4 regions of the Pseudomonas sp. GCEP-101 genome follow, and region 1 is predicted to be linked to each of the others. Evidence: predicted binding sites of a transcription regulator. Region 1 holds the regulator's gene; each other region holds the start of a gene.
What was found. The regulator FliA, encoded in region 1, starts transcription of late flagellar genes. The targets are predictions, from matches to a motif close to CTAAAGTTTNNNNNNNNNNNGCCGNTAA.
Positions count from the first base shown of each region.

Region 2: the regulator FliA is predicted to act here: its motif matches at 2,629-2,656, upstream of motA (flagellar motor stator protein MotA).
Region 3: the regulator FliA is predicted to act here: its motif matches at 2,610-2,637, upstream of N0B71_RS25960 (methyl-accepting chemotaxis protein).
Region 4: the regulator FliA is predicted to act here: its motif matches at 2,558-2,585, upstream of flgM (flagellar biosynthesis anti-sigma factor FlgM).

Region 1 is NZ_CP104011.1:6,197,255-6,201,842, forward strand. Features, by position in the region: gene N0B71_RS27995 (chemotaxis protein CheA) at 1-1,687, opposite strand, end outside; gene N0B71_RS28000 (protein phosphatase CheZ) at 1,720-2,502, opposite strand; gene N0B71_RS28005 (chemotaxis response regulator CheY) at 2,522-2,896, opposite strand; gene fliA (RNA polymerase sigma factor FliA) at 3,094-3,843, opposite strand; gene fleN (flagellar synthesis regulator FleN) at 3,840-4,588, opposite strand, start outside.
Region 2 is NZ_CP104011.1:1,135,770-1,140,357, forward strand. Features, by position in the region: gene rsgA (small ribosomal subunit biogenesis GTPase RsgA) at 1-482, shown strand, start outside; gene motB (flagellar motor protein MotB) at 646-1,704, opposite strand; gene motA (flagellar motor stator protein MotA) at 1,720-2,571, opposite strand; gene N0B71_RS05285 (HDOD domain-containing protein) at 2,693-4,216, shown strand; gene rhdA (thiosulfate sulfurtransferase) at 4,330-4,588, shown strand, end outside.
Region 3 is NZ_CP104011.1:5,763,611-5,768,198, reverse strand. Features, by position in the region: gene cprA (cationic peptide resistance protein CprA) at 1-832, shown strand, start outside; gene N0B71_RS25960 (methyl-accepting chemotaxis protein) at 999-2,564, opposite strand; gene acnA (aconitate hydratase AcnA) at 2,760-4,588, opposite strand, start outside.
Region 4 is NZ_CP104011.1:3,745,445-3,750,032, reverse strand. Features, by position in the region: gene cheR (protein-glutamate O-methyltransferase CheR) at 1-594, opposite strand, end outside; gene N0B71_RS17210 (chemotaxis protein CheV) at 716-1,654, opposite strand; gene flgA (flagellar basal body P-ring formation chaperone FlgA) at 1,792-2,481, shown strand; gene flgM (flagellar biosynthesis anti-sigma factor FlgM) at 2,624-2,938, shown strand; gene N0B71_RS17195 (flagella synthesis protein FlgN) at 2,982-3,443, shown strand; gene N0B71_RS17190 (flagellar brake protein) at 3,539-4,288, shown strand; gene N0B71_RS17185 (MFS transporter) at 4,332-4,588, opposite strand, start outside.

The DNA.
Region 1 (4,588 bases):
TGCCGACACCGCGGCCGGAGACGTCGGAGATCTCGGTCTTGGTCGAGAAGCCGGGGGCGAAGATCAGGTTGTAGCAGTCGGACTCGGACAGGCGATCGGCCGCATCCTTGTCCAGCAGCCCCTTCTCCACCGCCTTGGCGCGCAGCACGTCCGGGTCCATGCCTTTGCCGTCGTCGGAGATCGACAGCAGGATGTGGTCGCCTTCCTGTTCGGCGGACAGCACCACCTTGCCCGAACGCGACTTGCCGGCGGCCTCTCGCTCGTCGGGGCCTTCGATGCCGTGGTCGACCGCGTTGCGCACCAGGTGCACCAGCGGGTCGGCCAGGGCCTCGACCAGGTTCTTGTCCAGGTCGGTCTCTTCGCCGATCAGCTCGAGGTTGATCTCTTTCTTCAGGTTGCGCGCCAGATCGCGGACCTGGCGCGGGAAGCGGCCGAAGACCTTCTTGATCGGCTGCATGCGGGTCTTCATGACCGACGACTGCAGGTCGGCGGTCACCACGTCGAGGTTGGAGACGGCCTTGGCCATCGCCTCGTCGCCGCTGTTCAGGCCCAGGCGCACCAGGCGGTTACGCACCAGCACCAGTTCGCCGACCATGTTCATGATCTCGTCCAGGCGGGCGGTGTCCACGCGCACGGTGGTTTCCGCTTCGCTGGCCGGCTTCTCGGCGGGCGCGGCGGCAGCAGGCTTGGCAGCGGCAGGTTTGGCCGCCGCAGCAGCCGGTGCCGGCGCCGCAGCAGGCTTGGGCGCGGGGGCTGGCGCCGCCGGCTTGGCCGCCGCTGGCTCTTCCTTCGCGCCGGTGAACTGGCCCTTGCCGTGCAACTCGTCGAGCAGCTTCTCGAATTCGTCGTCGGTGATGTTGTCGTCGCCGCCAGGTGCCGGCGCTTGCTCGGCTTTCTTCTCGGCAGCCGCTTCGGCGGGAGCCGGGGCTTCCTCCTTGGCGCCGGTGAACTGGCCCTTGCCATGCAACTGGTCGAGCAGCGCTTCGAACTCGTCGTCGCTGATCTCGTCGCCACCGGCCGGCGCTTCGGCGGCCGGCGCCGGAGCAGCCTTGGCCGGCTCCTTGGCGCCAGCGCTGAACTGGCCCTTGCCGTGCAACTGGTCGAGAAGCGCTTCGAATTCGTCGTCGGTGATGTCGTCGCCACCGGCGCCCACGGGCGCCGCGGGCGCTTCGGCGGCGGGCTCGAGCGCATCCATCAGTTGCTCGAACTCGGCGTCGGTGATGTCGCCATAGGCTGCCGCAGCCGCCGGCGCGGGTTCGACGACGGGCTCGGCGGCCGGAGCTTCGGCCGGCGCGGCATCCGGATCGGCCAGGCGCGACAGGGCAGCGAGCAGCTCGGGCGTGGCCGGCGTCGGCTCCTGCGCATCCCGCACCTGCTGGAACATCACATTGACGGTATCCAGCGCCTGCAGCATCACGTCCATCAGCTCGGCATCCACGCGGCGTTCGCCCTTGCGCAGCATGTCGAAGACGTTTTCAGCGATGTGGCAGCACTCCACCAGCGCGTTCAGCTGGAGGAAGCCCGCCCCACCCTTGACGGTGTGGAACCCACGGAAGATGGCATTGAGCAGGTCCATGTCATCCGGGCGGCTTTCCAGCTCGACCAGTTGCTCGGACAGTTGCTCGAGGATCTCGCCGGCCTCCACCAGGAAGTCCTGGAGGATCTCGTCATCGGCGTCGAAGCTCATTCGGGTGCTCCCTCTACAGCGTCAGCGGACGCTTAAAAACCAAGGCTGGATAACAGGTCGTCGACATCGTCCTGACCGGACACGACGTCTTTTCTTGTATCGGCAGCAATCTGCGGACCTTCACCCTTGGCCGATCTTTCTTTTTCCACCGCGTCGCGCATGCTGTCGTGGTCATGCTCGATGCCGGCGTAGCGATCGACCTGCCCTGCCATCCAGACCAGCTTCACCAGGTTCGACTCGACCTCGGTCACCAGCTTGGTGACGCGCTTGATCACTTGCCCGGTGAGGTCCTGGAAGTCCTGCGCCAGCAGGATGTCGTTCAGGTGCGCGGAGAGCTTGCGGCTGTCCTGGGCGCTGATGTAGAGGAACTGCTCGACGCGCTTGGCCAGCTCGCGGAAGGCCTCGGGGCCCAGCTCGCGGCGCATGAAGCGCGACCAGTCTTCCTGCAGCTCCTTGGCCTGGGTCTCGATGTGCATCACCACCGGGGTGCACTCCTCCACCAGGTCCATGGTGCGATTGGCCGCTTTCTCGGTCATCGTCACCACGTAGGACAGGCGGTCGGTTGCATCGGCGATCTGCGACATCTCCTCGGCGTGCCGGGAGTTGGGGTCGATCTGGAAGTTGACGATGGCGTTGTGCAATTCGCGGGTGAGCTTGCCTACCTCCTGGTAGAGCCCGCGATCACGCGCCTGGTTGAGCTCGGAGATCAGCTGCACGGCGGTCTGAACGTCGCCCTGCTCGAGGCAGTCGACCAATTCGCGCGCGTGTTTTTTCAGGGTCGACTCGAAGTCACCCGCGGATTCGTTGAAATCCATGACGCCCTCTTGGCCAGCCTCAGCTGCCGACCCGCTCGAAAATCTTCTCGATCTTTTCTTTCAGCACCTGAGCGGTGAAAGGCTTGACCACATAGCCGTTGACCCCGGCCTGGGCCGCTTCGATGATCTGGTCGCGCTTGGCTTCGGCGGTGACCATCAGCACCGGCAGGTGCTTGAGGCGCTCGTCGGCGCGGACCGCACGGAGCAGGTCGATCCCGGTCATGCCGGGCATGTTCCAGTCGGTAACGAGGAAGTCGAAGTTGCCGCTGTGCAGCATCGGCAGCGCAGTGGTGCCGTCGTCGGCCTCTGCGGTGTTGGTGAACCCCAGGTCTCGCAGGAGGTTCTTGATGATGCGCCTCATCGTGGAAAAGTCGTCCACGATGAGAATTTTCATGTTCTTGTCCAAACCTGCCTCCATCGATACCAAACGCGCCCTGGCGGGCGTGCCGTCAATTCATCGAGCGTCGTGCGCTCTCGCCATGGGCGCGTCAAGGGAACGTCACCCAAAAAATTCGTAAGCCTATAACTTGCCTAAGGAAAATCCCTTCAGCCTTTTCGCTAGGAACAAGCAGGCGCGAAACTACCCGATGCTCAGCGAGCGCGCCACTCCGCCAGACGCGAACGCAAGCGCGCGGCGCACTGGCTGTGCAACTGGCTGACCCGGGATTCGCTGACGCCCAGTACTTCGCCGATCTCCTTGAGGTTGAGTTCCTCGTCGTAGTACAGGGCCAGCACCAGCCGCTCGCGCTCGGGCAGCTTGGTGATGGCGTCGGCCAGCGCCGCCTGGAAGCGTTCGTCCTCCAGCCCGTGGGACGGCTCGTTGTCGTGGTGCGATGCGTCTTCGGCAAGGCCGCCACTTTGTTCGCCGTCCTGCAACATGTCGTCGAAGCTGTACAGACGGCTGCCCTGGGTGTCGCTGAGGATGCCGTAATAATCTTCGAGGCTCATATTGAGTTCGGCAGCAACCTCCTGATCTTTAGCGTCGCGTCCGGTGCGCGCCTCGACGGCGCGGATGGCGTCGCTGACCATGCGGGTGTTGCGGTGCACCGAACGCGGGGCCCAGTCGCCCTTGCGCACCTCGTCGAGCATGGCGCCGCGGATGCGGATGCCGGCGTAGGTCTCGAAGCTCGCGCCCTTGCCCGCGTCGTATTTCTTCGCCGCCTCCAGCAGGCCGATCATGCCGGCCTGCATCAGGTCTTCCACCTGCACGCTGGCCGGCAGGCGGCCGAGCAGGTGGTAGGCGATACGCTTCACCAGCGGGGCATGCTTCTGGATCAGCAGTTCCTGGGAGTTGTGCGCCTGCGCCTTGCTGTACATACGCGCTCCGGAGGCCGCGGTCATACGGCCGAACCCGTGGGATGTTGCACCAGGCGCTCGACGAAGAACTCCAGGTGCCCTCGAGGGTTGGCCGGCAGCGGCCAGCTGTCGACCTTCTGCGCCACCGCACGGAAGGCCAGGGACGCCTTGCTGCGCGGGAACGCCTCATACACCGAACGCTGCTTCTGCACCGCCTTGCGCACCGACTCGTCGTAGGGAATGGCGCCCACGTACTGCAGGGCCACGTCGAGGAAGCGGTCGGTGACCTTGGTCAGCTTGGCGAACAGGTTGCGGCCCTCCTGGGGGCTGTGCGCCATGTTCGCCAGCACGCGGAAACGGGTCATGCCGTAGTCGCGGTTGAGCAGCTTGATCAAAGCATAGGCATCGGTGATGGACGTGGGTTCATCGCAAACGACCAGCAGCACTTCCTGCGCGGCGCGGACGAAGCTCACCACCGAGTCGCCGATGCCGGCGGCGGTGTCCACCACCAGCACGTCGATGTTGTCGCTGATGTCGCTGAAGGCCTGGATCAGGCCGGCGTGCTGCATCGGCGTGAGGTGGACCATGCTCTGGGTGCCCGAGGCCGCCGGAACGATGCGGATACCGCCCGGGCCCTGGAGGATCACGTCACGCAGGTCGCATTCGCCTTCGATCACGTCGGCCAGCGTGCGCTTGGGCGACAGGCCCAGCAGCACGTCGACGTTGGCCAGGCCCAGGTCGGCGTCCAGCAGCATGACGCGGCGACCCAGGTCGGCCAGCGCCAGCGACA
Region 2 (4,588 bases), 1.2 Mb from region 1:
GCGAGCTGGGCTACCCGCTGCTGGAGGTGTCGGCCTTCAACGGCCTGGCGCTGGACGCCCTGCGCGCGGCGCTGAACGAGCACGTCAGCGTGTTCGTCGGCCAGTCGGGCGTGGGCAAGTCGTCGCTGGTGAATGCGCTGCTGCCGGGCGTCGATACCCGCGTCGGCGACCTGTCGGAAGTCACCGGCAAGGGCACCCACACCACCACCACCGCGCGGCTGTTCCACTTCCCCGCCGGCGGCGACCTGATCGACTCCCCCGGCATCCGCGAATTCGGCCTCGGCCATGTCAGCCGCGACGACGTGGAAGCGGGCTTCATCGAATTCCACGACCTGCTCGGCCACTGCCGCTTCCGCGACTGCAAGCACGACCGCGAACCGGGCTGTGCACTGCTCAAGGCGCTGGAAGACGGACGCATCTCGCCGCAGCGGATGGCGAGCTATCGGCACATCCTCGCGAGCCTGCCCGAAGACGAATATTGATCGGCAGATGACGACTTGCCCTGATCTGTAGGAGCGAGCTTGCTCGCGAACAAGCTCCACTGCGATGCGGTTCGCGAGCAAGCTCGTTCCTACGAAGAGCCAGCATCTCCGTGATCTGGCCATAACGAAGAAGGCCAGCGTTTCAGCTGGCATTCTTCGTTCATCACTGCTGCTTGTTCAGCTCGTCGAGCTTGAGCGTGCCACCGTCGTCGAACAGGTTGAGCTTCTGCTTGAGCTGGTCCGGCGGCAGCGGGTCGCCCTGGCCGGCCGCCGGCTTGCCCGGCGCGGCGTTGGGCGCCTCCGGTGCAACGCCTGGGGCTGCCGGGGCAGCACCGGCCTTGTCAGCGCCGCCATCCTGCCCCTCGATGGCACGCTGGGCCTTCTTGGTCAGGACGATGATGTCGATGCGGCGGTTCACCGGGTTGAGCGGCTTGTCGCGGTCGAACAGCGCGGACGAGGCGTAGCCGACCACCCGGGCGATCTGGTCTTCCGGGTAGCCGCCGGCTTCCAGCGCCCGCCGCGCGGCGTTGGCGCGGTTGGCGGACAGCTCCCAGTTGCCGAACTCGCCGTTGCCGGCGTAGGGCTTGGCGTCGGTGTGGCCGCTGATGCTGATCTTGTTCGGTACCTGCTTGATGGTCTCGGCCAGCGCCAGCAGGATGTCCTCGAAGTACGGCTGCAGGCGCGCGCTGCCCAGGTCGAACATCGGCCGGTTGTCCGAATCGACGATCTGGATGCGCAGGCCGTCCTGGGTGATCTCGAAGAGAATCTGGTCCTTGAAGCGCTTCAGCGTCGGGTTCTCGTCGACCTTGTTCTGCAGTTCCTGCAGCAACAGCTCCAGACGCTCCTTCTCCACCTGCTCGGCGACATCCTGGGCCTGCTGCTCGTTGATCTTGGCGTTCTCGTCCGGGTTGACCCGCGTCTCGTCGGCATCCGGCTGGGCCTGGATCTGCGGGTTCAGGGTCTTGTCCGGCGCCGGCGTCGGCGTGCCGCCCAGGTCGATGACGTAGGGGCTGGCGCTCTCGGTGAAGCCGATGGGATCCTGGAAATAGCCGGAGATGGCCTTCTTCTGCTCCGGCGTGGCCGACGACAGCAGCCAGAGCACGAGGAAGAACGCCATCATGGCGGTGGCGAAGTCGGCGAAGGCGATCTTCCAGCCACCGCCATGGTGGCCGGCGGCATAGCGCTTGATGCGCTTGACGATGATCGGCTGGTTATTATCCATGCGTCAGACGACCCATCAGCGACCGCGAACGGCCTGCTCCAGTTCGCTGAAGCTCGGGCGGTGCGCCGGCAGCAGCACCTTGCGGCCGAACTCCACGGCCAGCGACGGTGGCATGCCGGAGGCGGACGCCACCAGGCAGGCCTTGATCGCTTCGTAGAGGTTCAGTTCTTCCTTGGCGTCGTGCTCCAGGGCGTTGGCCAGCGGGCCGACGAAGCCATAGGCGGCGAGAATACCGAGGAAGGTGCCTACCAGCGCCGCGGCGACGTGGTGGCCGATCTCGGCCTGGCTGCCCTGGCCGAGCAGGGCCATGGTGATCACGATGCCCAGTACCGCGGCGACGATACCGAAGCCCGGCAGGGCGTCGGCGACACGGGTCACGGCGTGGGCCGGGTGCTCCAGGTCCTCCTTGAGGCTGCCCAGCTCCATGTCGAACAGGCCTTCCAGCTCGTGGGGCGCCATGTTGCCGGAGGACATGATGCGCAGGTAGTCGCAGACGTACGCCGTCATGCGTTCATCCTTGAGCACGGCCGGGTACTTGCTGAAGATCGGGCTGGCGGCCGGGTCCTCGACGTCGGCCTCGATGGCCATCATGCCTTCGCGGCGGCTCTTGTTGAGCACCTCGTAGAGCATCCCCAGCACTTCCAGGTAGAAGGTGTGGGTGAAGCGGTTGCCGAACATCTTCGGCGCCTTCTTCAGCACGGTCATGAAGGTGCTGCCGGGGTTGGCCTGGAGGAAGGCACCCAGCGCCGCGCCGCCGATGATCAGCACTTCGAACGGCTGGATGATGGCCGCGATCTTGCCGCCGGAGAGCATGTAGCCGCCGAGGACGCTGCCCAGAATGACGATGATGCCGATGATTTTTGCCATGGGGACCGGACTGAAACGGTGAACAGAAAGAGAGGCATGATTCCCGCCTCCCTGTTGTTATCGGAGATTTCGGGCAAGACTATAGGCCGAAAACACTAAAAACCAGTTCGGCGCCTCACGCATGCCCAAGCAAATGCTTCATCCCGAGCGTCTCAAGGCCTGGCTTACCCAGCTGGAAGATCTGCCGCTGCCGGTTCCGCTGGAGCAGCGCGATGACATTCGCCGGGCGCTGAACGACAGTCGCCGCTCGATCCGCGACATCGCCGAGCTGCTGCAGGACGCGCCGACGCTGGCCTTCGCCATCCTGCGCGAGGCCAACCGCGCGCCCAGCGCCCGGGACAATCCGGCGGAAAGCCTGGAGGTCGCCCTCAACCGCCTGGGCCTGTCCCGCGCCAGCCAGTTGCTGGAGCGCCTGCCGGCGGTGCCGGAAGCACAGATGCCGCGCGCCCTGAACCAGTTGCTGCTGATCAGCCGCCACGCCATGCAGCAGGCCAGCGGCCTGTTCGCCAACCGCCTGGCGCGGCTCTGGCAAGAAATCCACTGGGGCAGCCTGTTCACCCTCGCGCCACTGTGGGCACTGGCCACCGCCAGGCCGGAACTGGTGGAGAACTGGCAACGCCAGGTCTACGGCCTGGGCCGCTGCAGCAGCGAAGTCGAGGAGGAGCTGCTCGGCACCCCTCTGCTGCCGCTGTGCCGCGCGCTGGCCGACAGCTGGCGATTGCCGGACTGGGTCGGCCAGGGCTATGCCCTGCTCAGCGACGACAAGCGCCTGCTGGTGCGCGCCCTGCACGTCGCCCACACCGAACTCGAACCGCTGGGCCAGCAACAACGCCTGGACGCCGATCCGGAACTGCAACGCTGGCTGACCCGCCCGGCCAACACCATCCTGCTGGCCAACAGCCTCGCCATGGCGGCGCACCAGTCCTGGGGCGGCGTGCACATGCTGCGCTGGCAGCGCCTGACCAGCCTGTACTTGCAGATGCCCCTGGAGGAGCTGCAGCAGACCGTCCACGGCCTGGCCGCGCAAAGCGCGCGCCGCCACGCCCGCCCGCTGCTCTGGCACCCGGCCGAGGCGCTCCTCTGGCCCTGGGATGCGCGCCGCTGGCTCAATGGCCCGAAGGCCGAGGAACCGGCCAAGGCCCCGGACACCCTCGACGACTGGCGCCGCCAGTGCGCCCGGCTGATGCAGACGCCCAGCCCGTTCGGCAACGCCGTGCAGTTGCTCGATTGCGCCAGCGCCGCCTTGCAGGCCTGCGGGCTGCAACGCGGGATGATCCTGCTGGCCGACAAGGGCGGCGGCTGGTTGCAGGCGCGCCGGCACTTCGGCCTGGACGGCGAGATCGGCGACTTCAAGCTGGAGGTCGCCGCCAGCCCGGTGCTGCGCAAACTCCTGCAACAACCCGGGCAGTTGCGCCTGAGCCCGGCGAACATGGCGGAATTCTCGGCGCTGATTCCGGGCACGCTGAAGGCGCTGCTTCCCAGCGAACACCTGCTGCTGCGCTCGCTGGGCAACGGCGTGCGCGTGGTCATGCTGGTGGTCTGCGACCGCCACGGTCAGCCCCTGGCGGACCTGCACGCCCAGGCCTTCGGCCGCACCGTGCAGTGCATCGAGCACGCGGTGAAGCAGATGGCGCGGGGCGCCTGATCCGGAAAGGTTTGCGCCCCGCCGCGTCCCCTTTAAACTAACCGCCCTCAAGGGGTAGCCCAGGGCGCGAGCTCACGTTGCCTCCCCCACTGCTCTCGCCGGGAGACTCCGACATGTCCGCCTTTTCCGCCCTGCCCCTGGTGATCGAACCGGCTGACCTCGCCAGCCGCCTCGATGCCCCCGAACTGATCCTGGTCGACCTGACCAGCGCCGCGCGCTACGCCCAGGGCCACATCCCCGGCGCCCGTTTCGTCGCCCCCGCGCGCACCCAGCTGGGCGGCACGCCGGCCCCGGGCCTGCTGCCGGCCAAGCCCGACCTGGAAGCGCTGTTCGGCGAACTGGGCCACAACCCCGATGCCGTCTACGTGGTCT
Region 3 (4,588 bases), 430 kb from region 1:
CTGCGCAGCAGTGGCCTCCTTCTCGAAGAACCCGAACATCTGGCCGGTGAACGTCGAGGGCACCTTCGCCTTCGCCCGGCTGCTCAGCCAGTCGCGCAACCTCAAGCGTTTCCTTCACGTCGGCACCGCCATGTGCTGCGGGCCGCAACGCGAGTCGCCGGTGCGCGAGTCCTGGGATTTTCCCGATAGCGAAGAGCAATTGGTCGACTACACCGCTTCCAAGGCCGAGATCGAACGGCGCATGCGCGAAGAGTTGCCGTCATTGCCGCTGGTGGTGGCGCGACCGTCCATCGTGGTCGGGCATCGCGAGCTGGGTTGCCGCGCTTCCGGCAGCATCTTCTGGGTGTTCCGCATGGGCTTTGCCCTGGAGAGCTTCACCTGCGGGCTGGACGAGCAGATCGACGTGATCCCGGTGGACTACTGCGCCGAAGCGCTGGTTGCCCTGGCGCTGAAGCCTACGCTGAGCCACAGCCTCTACCACATCTCCGCCGGCCACGGTTCGTCCTGCACCTTCGGCGAGATCGACCGCGCCTATGCGGACGCCCGCGGCGAAGCGCCTGTCGGCGAGCGCTACCGCAAGGTCAGCAGCGAAGATCTGCGGGAGCTGGCCGGCAGCTTCGAGAGCCGCATCGGCAAGGCCAACCCGCGCCTGGTGCTGCGCGCGCTGCGCCTGTACAGCGGCTTTGCCGACCTCAACTACCTGTTCGACAACCAACGCCTGCTGGATGAAGGCATCGCCGCGCCGCCGCGCTTCACCGATTACGTGGATGTGTGCGTGCATTCCTCGCGGGACGTCAGCATCCCGGCTCAGATGCAGTGGGATTTCAAGTAACCCGCTCGAACGCTGCCGGCCTGAACCTTGTAGGAGCGAGCTTGCTCGCGAACCTTACCCGGTCGAGACGAGGCGTAGGGCGAATAACGCTTCAGGCGTTATCCGCCATTGCGGCTGCCGGCCAGTTCGTTCGCGAGCAAGCTCGCTCCTACAGGTGGTCTCTGGATCAGCGGTTGAAACGCTCCACCAGCGAATACTGTCGCTGCGCGGTCTGTGTCAGTTCTTCGCTGAGCAGGGCAGTGCGCTGGGCCTCGCCGGAGGTCTGATCGGCCAGGTTGGCGATGGTGCTGATGTTGCGGTTGATCTCCTCGGCCACCGCGCTCTGTTCTTCCGCGGCGGCGGCGATCTGGGTGGTCATTTCGGTAATGTTGGCCACCGCATCGCTGATGCCCACCAGGGCGTTGTCCGCCTGCAGCACGCGCTCCACGCCCTCGTCGGCCTGGCGGCGGCCGGAATCCATGGCGCGTACCGCCTCGGTGGCGGTGTTCTGCAGGTTGGCGATGAGCTGGTGAATCTGCCCGGTGGACTCGGCGGTACGCTGGGCCAGCTGGCGCACTTCGTCGGCCACCACGGCGAAACCGCGGCCCATCTCGCCGGCGCGCGCCGCCTCGATGGCGGCATTGAGCGCCAGCAGGTTGGTCTGGTCGGCGATGCCCTTGATCACATCCACCACGCCGCCGATCTGCTCGCTGTCACGGGCCAGTTGGCTGACTGCTTCGCCGGTTTCGCCCACGGAGCTGGACAGGCGCTGCATGGCTTCGCGGGTTTCCGCGGCGATCTGCCGACCTTCGGTGGTCAGGTCGTTGGCCTGGCGGGTAGCGTCGGCGGTACGTTGTACGTTGTCGGCCACTTCCTGCGTGGTGGCGGCCATCTGGTTGACCGCGGTAGCCACCTGCTCGGTCTCCTGGCGCTGACGGTCCAGGCCGGCGGAGCTGTGATGGGCCAGGGAGTCGGCTTCGCGAGCCTGCTCGGTGAGGGTTTCGGCGGTGTCCTGCAGACGAGTCAGACAGGTTTTCAGTCGTGCTTCCTGGCTGAGAATGGACATTTCCAGGCGTGCCTGGGCGCCGCGGCTGTCGGTGTACATTTGCGCGATCAGCGGGTCGGAGGTGGTCTGCTCGGCCAGGCGCAGCAGGCGCTTGAGACCGCGCTGCTGCCAGCCCAATCCGGCCAGGCCCAGCGGGATCGACAGCAGGGCCGCGAGCAGGAAGCCCCAGTGCGAATTGAGCCAGGCGCCGATGAGGAAACCGATCTGGCCGATCAGGATGAACGGCAGCCAGTCCAGCAACACCGGCAACCAGCGGTCACGGGTCGGAACAGCCGACTTGCCGGCGTTGATCCGCGCATACAGCGCCTCGGCGCGGCGGACCTGTTCGGCGCTGGGTTTCACCCGCACCGACTCGTAGCCGACGATCTCGTTGCGTTCATAAATGGGCGTGACGTAGGCGCTGACCCAGTAGTGATCGCCGCTCTTGCAGCGGTTCTTGACGATACCCATCCACGGTCGACCCTTCTTCAGCGTCGTCCACATGTGCGCGAAGACCGCCGGCGGCACGTCGGGATGGCGCACCAGGTTGTGCGGCGAGCCCACCAACTCCTCGTGGGAGAAGCCGCTGATGGCGCTGAAGGCATCGTTGACGTAGCTGATCACGCCTCGTGCGTCGGTGGTGGAGATCAGCCGCTGTTCGGCGGGGAAGGTGCGTTCACGCTGGGTGATCGGCTGGTTGTTGCGCATCAGGCTGGAATCCTGGAGAAAGGCGAATTGGAACGTCTGTCCAGCGTATCGGCCGCCAGATCGAAAATTTGATAGCGATCACAGAAAAATGACAGAAGAGTGACGCCGGTAGGCTGACGATAGCCTATCGCCATGAGTCACCGGAAGCCTTGCGAAAGTCGAAGAGGGCGGCCCGTTGCGGGCCGCCGGAGCGCTCTAGATCAGGCTGCGCAGCACGTAGTGAAGGATGCCGCCGGCCTTGAAGTACTCGACTTCGTTCTGGGTATCGATGCGGCAGAGCACCTCGAAGCTGTCCTGGCTGCCGTCCTCGCGTTGCACTGCGACCGTGAGGGGCATGTGCGGCTTCAGCTCGCCCGACAGGCCGCTGATACTCAGCACTTCCTTGCCGCTCAGCTTCAGGGCCTTGCGGTCCTGGCCCTCCTTGAACTGCAGCGGCAACACGCCCATGCCCACCAGGTTGGAACGGTGGATGCGTTCGAAGCTCTCGGCGATCACCGCTTTCACGCCCAGCAGGTTGGTGCCCTTGGCCGCCCAGTCGCGGGACGAGCCGGTGCCGTACTCCTTGCCGGCGACGATCACCAGGGGCGTGCCGTCCTGCTGGTAGCGCATGGCGGCATCGTAGATCGCCAGCTTTTCCCCGGTGGGTACATAGAGGGTATTGCCGCCTTCCTCGCCGCCCAGCATCTCGTTCTTGATGCGGATGTTGGCGAAGGTGCCGCGCATCATCACCTCATGATTCCCACGGCGCGAGCCGTAGGAGTTGAAGTCGGCGTAGGCCACGCCATGCTCGCTGAGGTAGCGCCCGGCGGGGCTGTCCTTCTTGATGTTGCCGGCGGGGGAGATGTGGTCGGTGGTCACCGAGTCGCCCAGTAGGGCGAGGATCTTCGCGCCACGGATGTCTGCCACCTGCGGCGGTGCCTCGGCGATGTGTTCGAAGAACGGCGGATGCTGGATGTAGGTGGAATCGTCCTGCCAGGTGTAGGTCTTGGCGTCCGGCACCTGGATCGCACGCCACTTCTCATCGCCCTGGAAGACTTCGGCGTACTCCTTGTGGAACATTTTCGTGTCGACTTTCTGAACGGCGTCGGCGATTTCCTGCTGGGTCGGCCAGATGTCCTTCAGATACACCGGCTGACCATCCCTGCCGGTGCCCAGCGGTTCTTTAGTCAGGTCGATGCGCACGGTGCCGGCGAGGGCATAGGCGACCACCAGGGGCGGCGACGCCAGCCAGTTGGTTTTCACCAGCGGGTGCACACGTCCTTCGAAGTTGCGGTTGCCCGAGAGCACCGAGGCGACGGTCAGGTCGGCCTGCTGGATGGCCTTCTCGATGGGCTCCAGCAGCGGGCCGGAGTTGCCGATGCAGGTGGTGCAGCCATAGCCGACCAGATCGAAGCCCAGTTCGTCCAGGTAACGGGTCAGGCCGGCGGCGTGGAAGTAGTCGGTGACCACCTTGGAGCCGGGGGCCAGGGAACTCTTCACCCAGGGCTTGCGCTGCAGGCCTTTTTCCAGCGCCTTCTTCGCCAGCAGGCCGGCGGCCATCATCACGCTGGGGTTGGAGGTGTTGGTGCAGGAGGTGATGGCGGCGATCACCACGGCGCCGTTCTTCAGCCGGTGGGTCTGGCCTTCGTAGTGGTAGTCGGCTTCCCCGGTGGACTCCGCCGAGCCGACGGCAGCGCCACCGCCGCCCTCGCTGAGCAGGCGGCCTTCCTCGGTGGCGGCGGGCTTGATCTGCAGGCCGAGGAAGTCATCGAAGGCCTGGCTGACGTGGCCGAGGGCAACGCGGTCCTGCGGGCGCTTGGGGCCGGCGAGGCTGGCTTCGACGTCGCCCATGTCCAGTTGCAGGGAGTCGGTGAATACCGGCTCGTGGACTTTCTCGCGCCACAGGCCTTGCGCCTTGCTGTAGGCCTCCACCAGTTGCACGGTGGCTTCCGGCCGGCCGGACAGGCGCAGGTAACCCAGGGTGATCTCGTCCACCGGGAAGAAGCCGCACGTGGCGCCGTATTCGGGCGCCATGTTGGCGATGG
Region 4 (4,588 bases), 2.5 Mb from region 1:
CAGCGCGCGGAACTCCACACGGCTCTTGATCGCCGGCTTCACCGTCCAGCGTCCCGGCGTCTTCTGGTCGAAGTAGCGCGCCAGGCGCTCCTGCGACAGGCCGCGGCCGATCGCCAGGCTGTCGTATTCGCCGGCCTTGCAGGCGGTAAGCATGGAGCCGGAGAGGTCGGTGGCGACGATCTGCACGCCGGCCTTCAGCTGGCCGAGGTTGGTGCGTTCGAATTCATCGATGGCCATCGACAGCGAATACGGCTCCTGACCCGAGGAACAGGCCGCGGACCAGATGCGCAGGCGTTGCCCCGGCGAGGCCTTGATCATCTCCGGCAGCACGCGGTTCTTCAGCACCTCGAAGGGATAGGTATCCCGAAACCACAGGGTCTCGTTGGTGGTCATCGCATCGACCACCTGTTCGCGCAGCTGGCTGCGCATCTGGATCTTCTGCACCAGCTCGCCCAGGGACTTGATGCCCTGCTGCTCCATCAACTTGTTCAAGCGGCTGGAGACCAGGTACTGCTTGTTGGCGCCCAGGAGGATGCCGCAGGTCTTCTCCAGGAAATCCCGGAACAGCTCGAATTCAGAATTGGTGGATGTCACAGATAAGCCTCTTTGCTCGTGACAGCTGTCAGTGCTACGACGACAGCGGTCTGACCGGTGTTCAAAAAAACCTTAGACGATGCGGGCGACACCGGCGCCGCCCGCACCTCATCACAACGGCTCAGGCCGTCGCGCCATCCACTGCCTTGATGCGGTCCGACACACGGGCCGCCAGGTCATCAGGGCGGAACTTGGCGAGGAAGTCGTCAGCGCCGACCTTCTTCACCATGGCCTGGTTGAACACCCCGGACAGCGAAGTATGCAGGAGAATGTGCAGATCCTGCATGCGCGGGTCGTGACGGATTTCCGCCGTGAGGGTGTAGCCATCCATCTCCGGCATCTCGATATCCGAGATGACCATCAGCAGATCGCTGCCCGGGTGCCCGCCGGCTTCGACCATCTGGTGCAGGTAATCCAGCGCCTGGCGGCCGTCGTTGAGCGCCAGCACTTCCACGCCGACGGTCTCCAGGCAACGCACCAGCTGCTTGCGCGCCACCGAGGAGTCGTCCACCACCAGCACGCGCTTGCTCACCGCGCGGGCCTGGGTCTCGGCATCCAGCACGCCATCGGAGATGTCCTCCGAGGTCGGCGCCACTTCGGCGAGGATCTTCTCCACGTCGATGATTTCCACCAGCTGGTTGTCCACCCGCGTCACCGCCGTCAGGTAGTGATCGCGGCCGGTGCCCTTGGGTGGCGGATGGATCGACTCCCAGTTCATGTTGACGATGCGCTCCACCGAGTGCACCAGGAAGCCCTGCACCTTGGTGTTGTACTCGGTGATGATCACGAAGCTGTTGGCGATGTCCCGCAGGGCGTGCCGCCCCGTGGCCAGCGCCAGATCGAGGATCGGAATGGTGCCGCCGCGGATGTTCGCCACCCCGCGCACCACCTGGCTGGACTTGGGCATCACGGTCAGGCGGGGGCACTGCAGCACCTCCTTCACCTTGAACACGTTGATCCCGTACAGCTGGCTGCCGTTCAAGCGAAACAGCAGCAGTTCGAGACGATTCTGGCCAACCAGCTGCGTACGCTGGTTGACCGAATCCATGACTCCGGCCATTGAGCCTCCTGTGCACGCAACGCCGCCCCGACTCACGAAGACGGCATGACCATTGCTAGGATCGTTGCATGAAACAGGCAACGACATTTTTCCGACAGCCCAGACTCGCGCGCACCCTGGTGGCGGCGCTGCTCGGCATGACGGGTGCGCTGACCCTCTCCCCGGCTGGGGCGGAAGGCTTCACCGCGCCTGAGATCCTTATCGGCTCCACCCAGGGCTTTCTTGAGTTCAAGGTGGAAGATTATCTGCAGACCTCGGGCATAGACGCACGCTACGAGATCGAAGTCGCACGCATCGACCCCAGGCTGCGCCTGGCGGAGTGCGACAAGGACCTGACACAGAAGCTGGAAAGCCCGGCGCAGCCCGTTGGTCGGGTCACCGTGCGGGTGCTCTGCGAGGGCAGCTCGCCGTGGACGGTGTTCGTGCCGGCGACGGTCAGGCTGTTCCGTCAAGTTGTCGTCACCACCCTGCCGCTGCAACGCAACCACGTCATCGAGCCGGGCGACATCAGCGTGGTCGAGCGCGACGTCGGCCAGCTCAGCCAGGGCTTTCTGACCGACCCCAACCAGGTGGTCGGGATGAAACTCAAGCGCCCGACCGTCAACGACCAGGTGCTGGCGCCGGTGTTCCTCGAACAGGCGGCGGCGGTGCGCAAGGGCGACCAGGTGGTGATCCGCGCCAAGACCAGTGCGATCAACGTGTTCATGCCCGGCGAGGCGCTTTCCGACGGGGTGCCCGGCGAGCAGATCCGCGTGCGCAACCTGCGCTCGCAGCGTATCGTGAGGGCTCGTGTGGTCGAGCCGGGGACGGTGGAAGTCAGCCTGTAGCTCTCCGACTCCGGCCTTTTCTGGCATGATGGACGCAGCCCTCTGCAAAATGTGCGCGGGTGCACGAAAATTCGGCCTAAAGTTTCTCTCAAGGCGGCCGAAAAGCTTGGCAAGCGTCCAATACCTCCAGAGGTTTCCCACCATGGTCATCGACTTCAACCGGCTGAACCCGGCCTCTACGACAGCCAGCACTGGCCGTAGCAGTGCTGCCCAGAGCGGTCGCAGCGAAGCCGCCGCCGAGAATGCCTCCGTCAACGCCCCGGCCAAGAGCGGCGAACCGGTACAGCTCAGCGATACGGCACAGCAGCTGCAGAAAGTAAGCGATCAACTGAAGGACCAGCCCGTGGTCGACAACGAGAAAGTGGCTCGCCTCAAGGCGGCCATCGCTGACGGCAGCTACCAGGTCGACAGCCAGAAAGTCGCCAGCAAGCTGCTCGATTTCGAATCCCAGCGCTGAGTCCAGTCAGCGCCGGGTCAACCGCTAGAACGCCGAGCCGAAGATGTCCGATGCCCTGCTTTCCCTGATCACCGGCGACATCGAAGCAGCCAGCCAGCTGCTGCAGCTGATCGACGACGAGTACCAGGCGCTGCAAGCGCGTGATCTGGACCAGTTGCAGAAGCTGCTCGACAGCAAGCTGCCGCTGCTGCAACAGCTCGAGCAGAACGGCCGCATCCGCACCCAGGCACTGCAGCAGGCCGGGGTCAGCGCCGACAGCGAGGGCCTCGCGCAGATCGCCCAGGCCACCGGCAATGCCGCGCTGACCGAGCGCGCGCAGGAACTTGGCGCGCTGCTCGAGCGCTGCCAGGAAGCCAACCAGCGCAACGGCCGCATCATCCGCTCCGGCCAGGCCAGCACCGAGCGCACGCTCGACATCCTGCGCGGCCAGGACACCCCGCGCCTGTATGACCGCTACGGCGGCTCGACCCAGGGCAACCGCCAGCGTCCGCTCAGCCAGGCCTGACCTCCTCTGGCCTGAAGGCCCGCCCTAGGGCAGAATGCCACTATCGGCCCTGCCCGTGCACGACACATAACAAACACAATGGAGACCTGCGGACCGTGTCCAATCTGTTCGCCGAGGAAAATGGCCCTCAACCACCGAAGGTGTTGAAAGCTCCGGTGGAGATCCACGCCAGCCTGAAAATGCTGATGGACAGTCACGATCCCCTGGTGATCACCTTCGAAGGCCGAGGCCAGCGCTTCCAGAGCTTCGTCGTCGAGATCAACCGCGAGCGCAACATCGTCGCCCTCGACGAGCTCATCCCCAACGATGGCGAACGCTTCCTGCAGAACGGCGAGCAATTTCGCATCGAGGCCTTCCATGAAGGCGTGCGCATCGCCTGGGAAAGCACCCAGAACGCCTTCTTCTCCGAGATCGACGGCGCCCGCTGCTACTGGCTGCCGGTGCCCGCCGAGATGCTCTACCACCAGCGCCGCAACGCCTTCCGCGCCCCCGTGGGCCAGGGCCAGCCGGTGGCGGTGGAAATCGGCGGGAGCAAGCTGAAGTCGCCACTCAAGGGCAGCCTGATCGACATCTCCGCCACCGGCTGCAAGATCCGCCTGGAAGGCAATGCCGCCGAGCGCCTGCAACCCGGCCAGGTCTATGAGGAATTCACCGCGCGCCTGCCCTTCGGCGCCCTGACCATGGCCGTCGAACTGCGCCACGTGCATTTCGAGGAGAAGGTCGGCTACAGCTTCGCCGGCATGCGTTTTCACCAGATGAGCGGCCTGGCCCAGCGCAACATCGAGCGCTTCGTCTACCAGTTGCAGCGCGAAGCCCGGCGCTTCGAGAAGGACGAGCTGTTCTAGCCCGTCCCGGGCGGCACGCGCTTGCCGCCCTTCCCTTGCCGCCTCACGCGGGCCGGCTTTCTTCCTCTGCTTCCGCTTCCGACTCGGTCACCGGCGCGCTGGTGTCGTTGCGGGTCATCTGCTCCTTCACCGCCGCTTCGTCGACGCGCGGGTCGAGGGCGGCAGACAGCGGCGAGGATGCCAGGCTGTCCGGCGTGGCGACATGCTTGACCGGCGCCTCGTCGACCCGGTGCACGCCGCTGACCTTCTCCGGCTGCACGCGCCAGATGAGAATCAAGGAGCAGGCGCAGACGAAGGCAT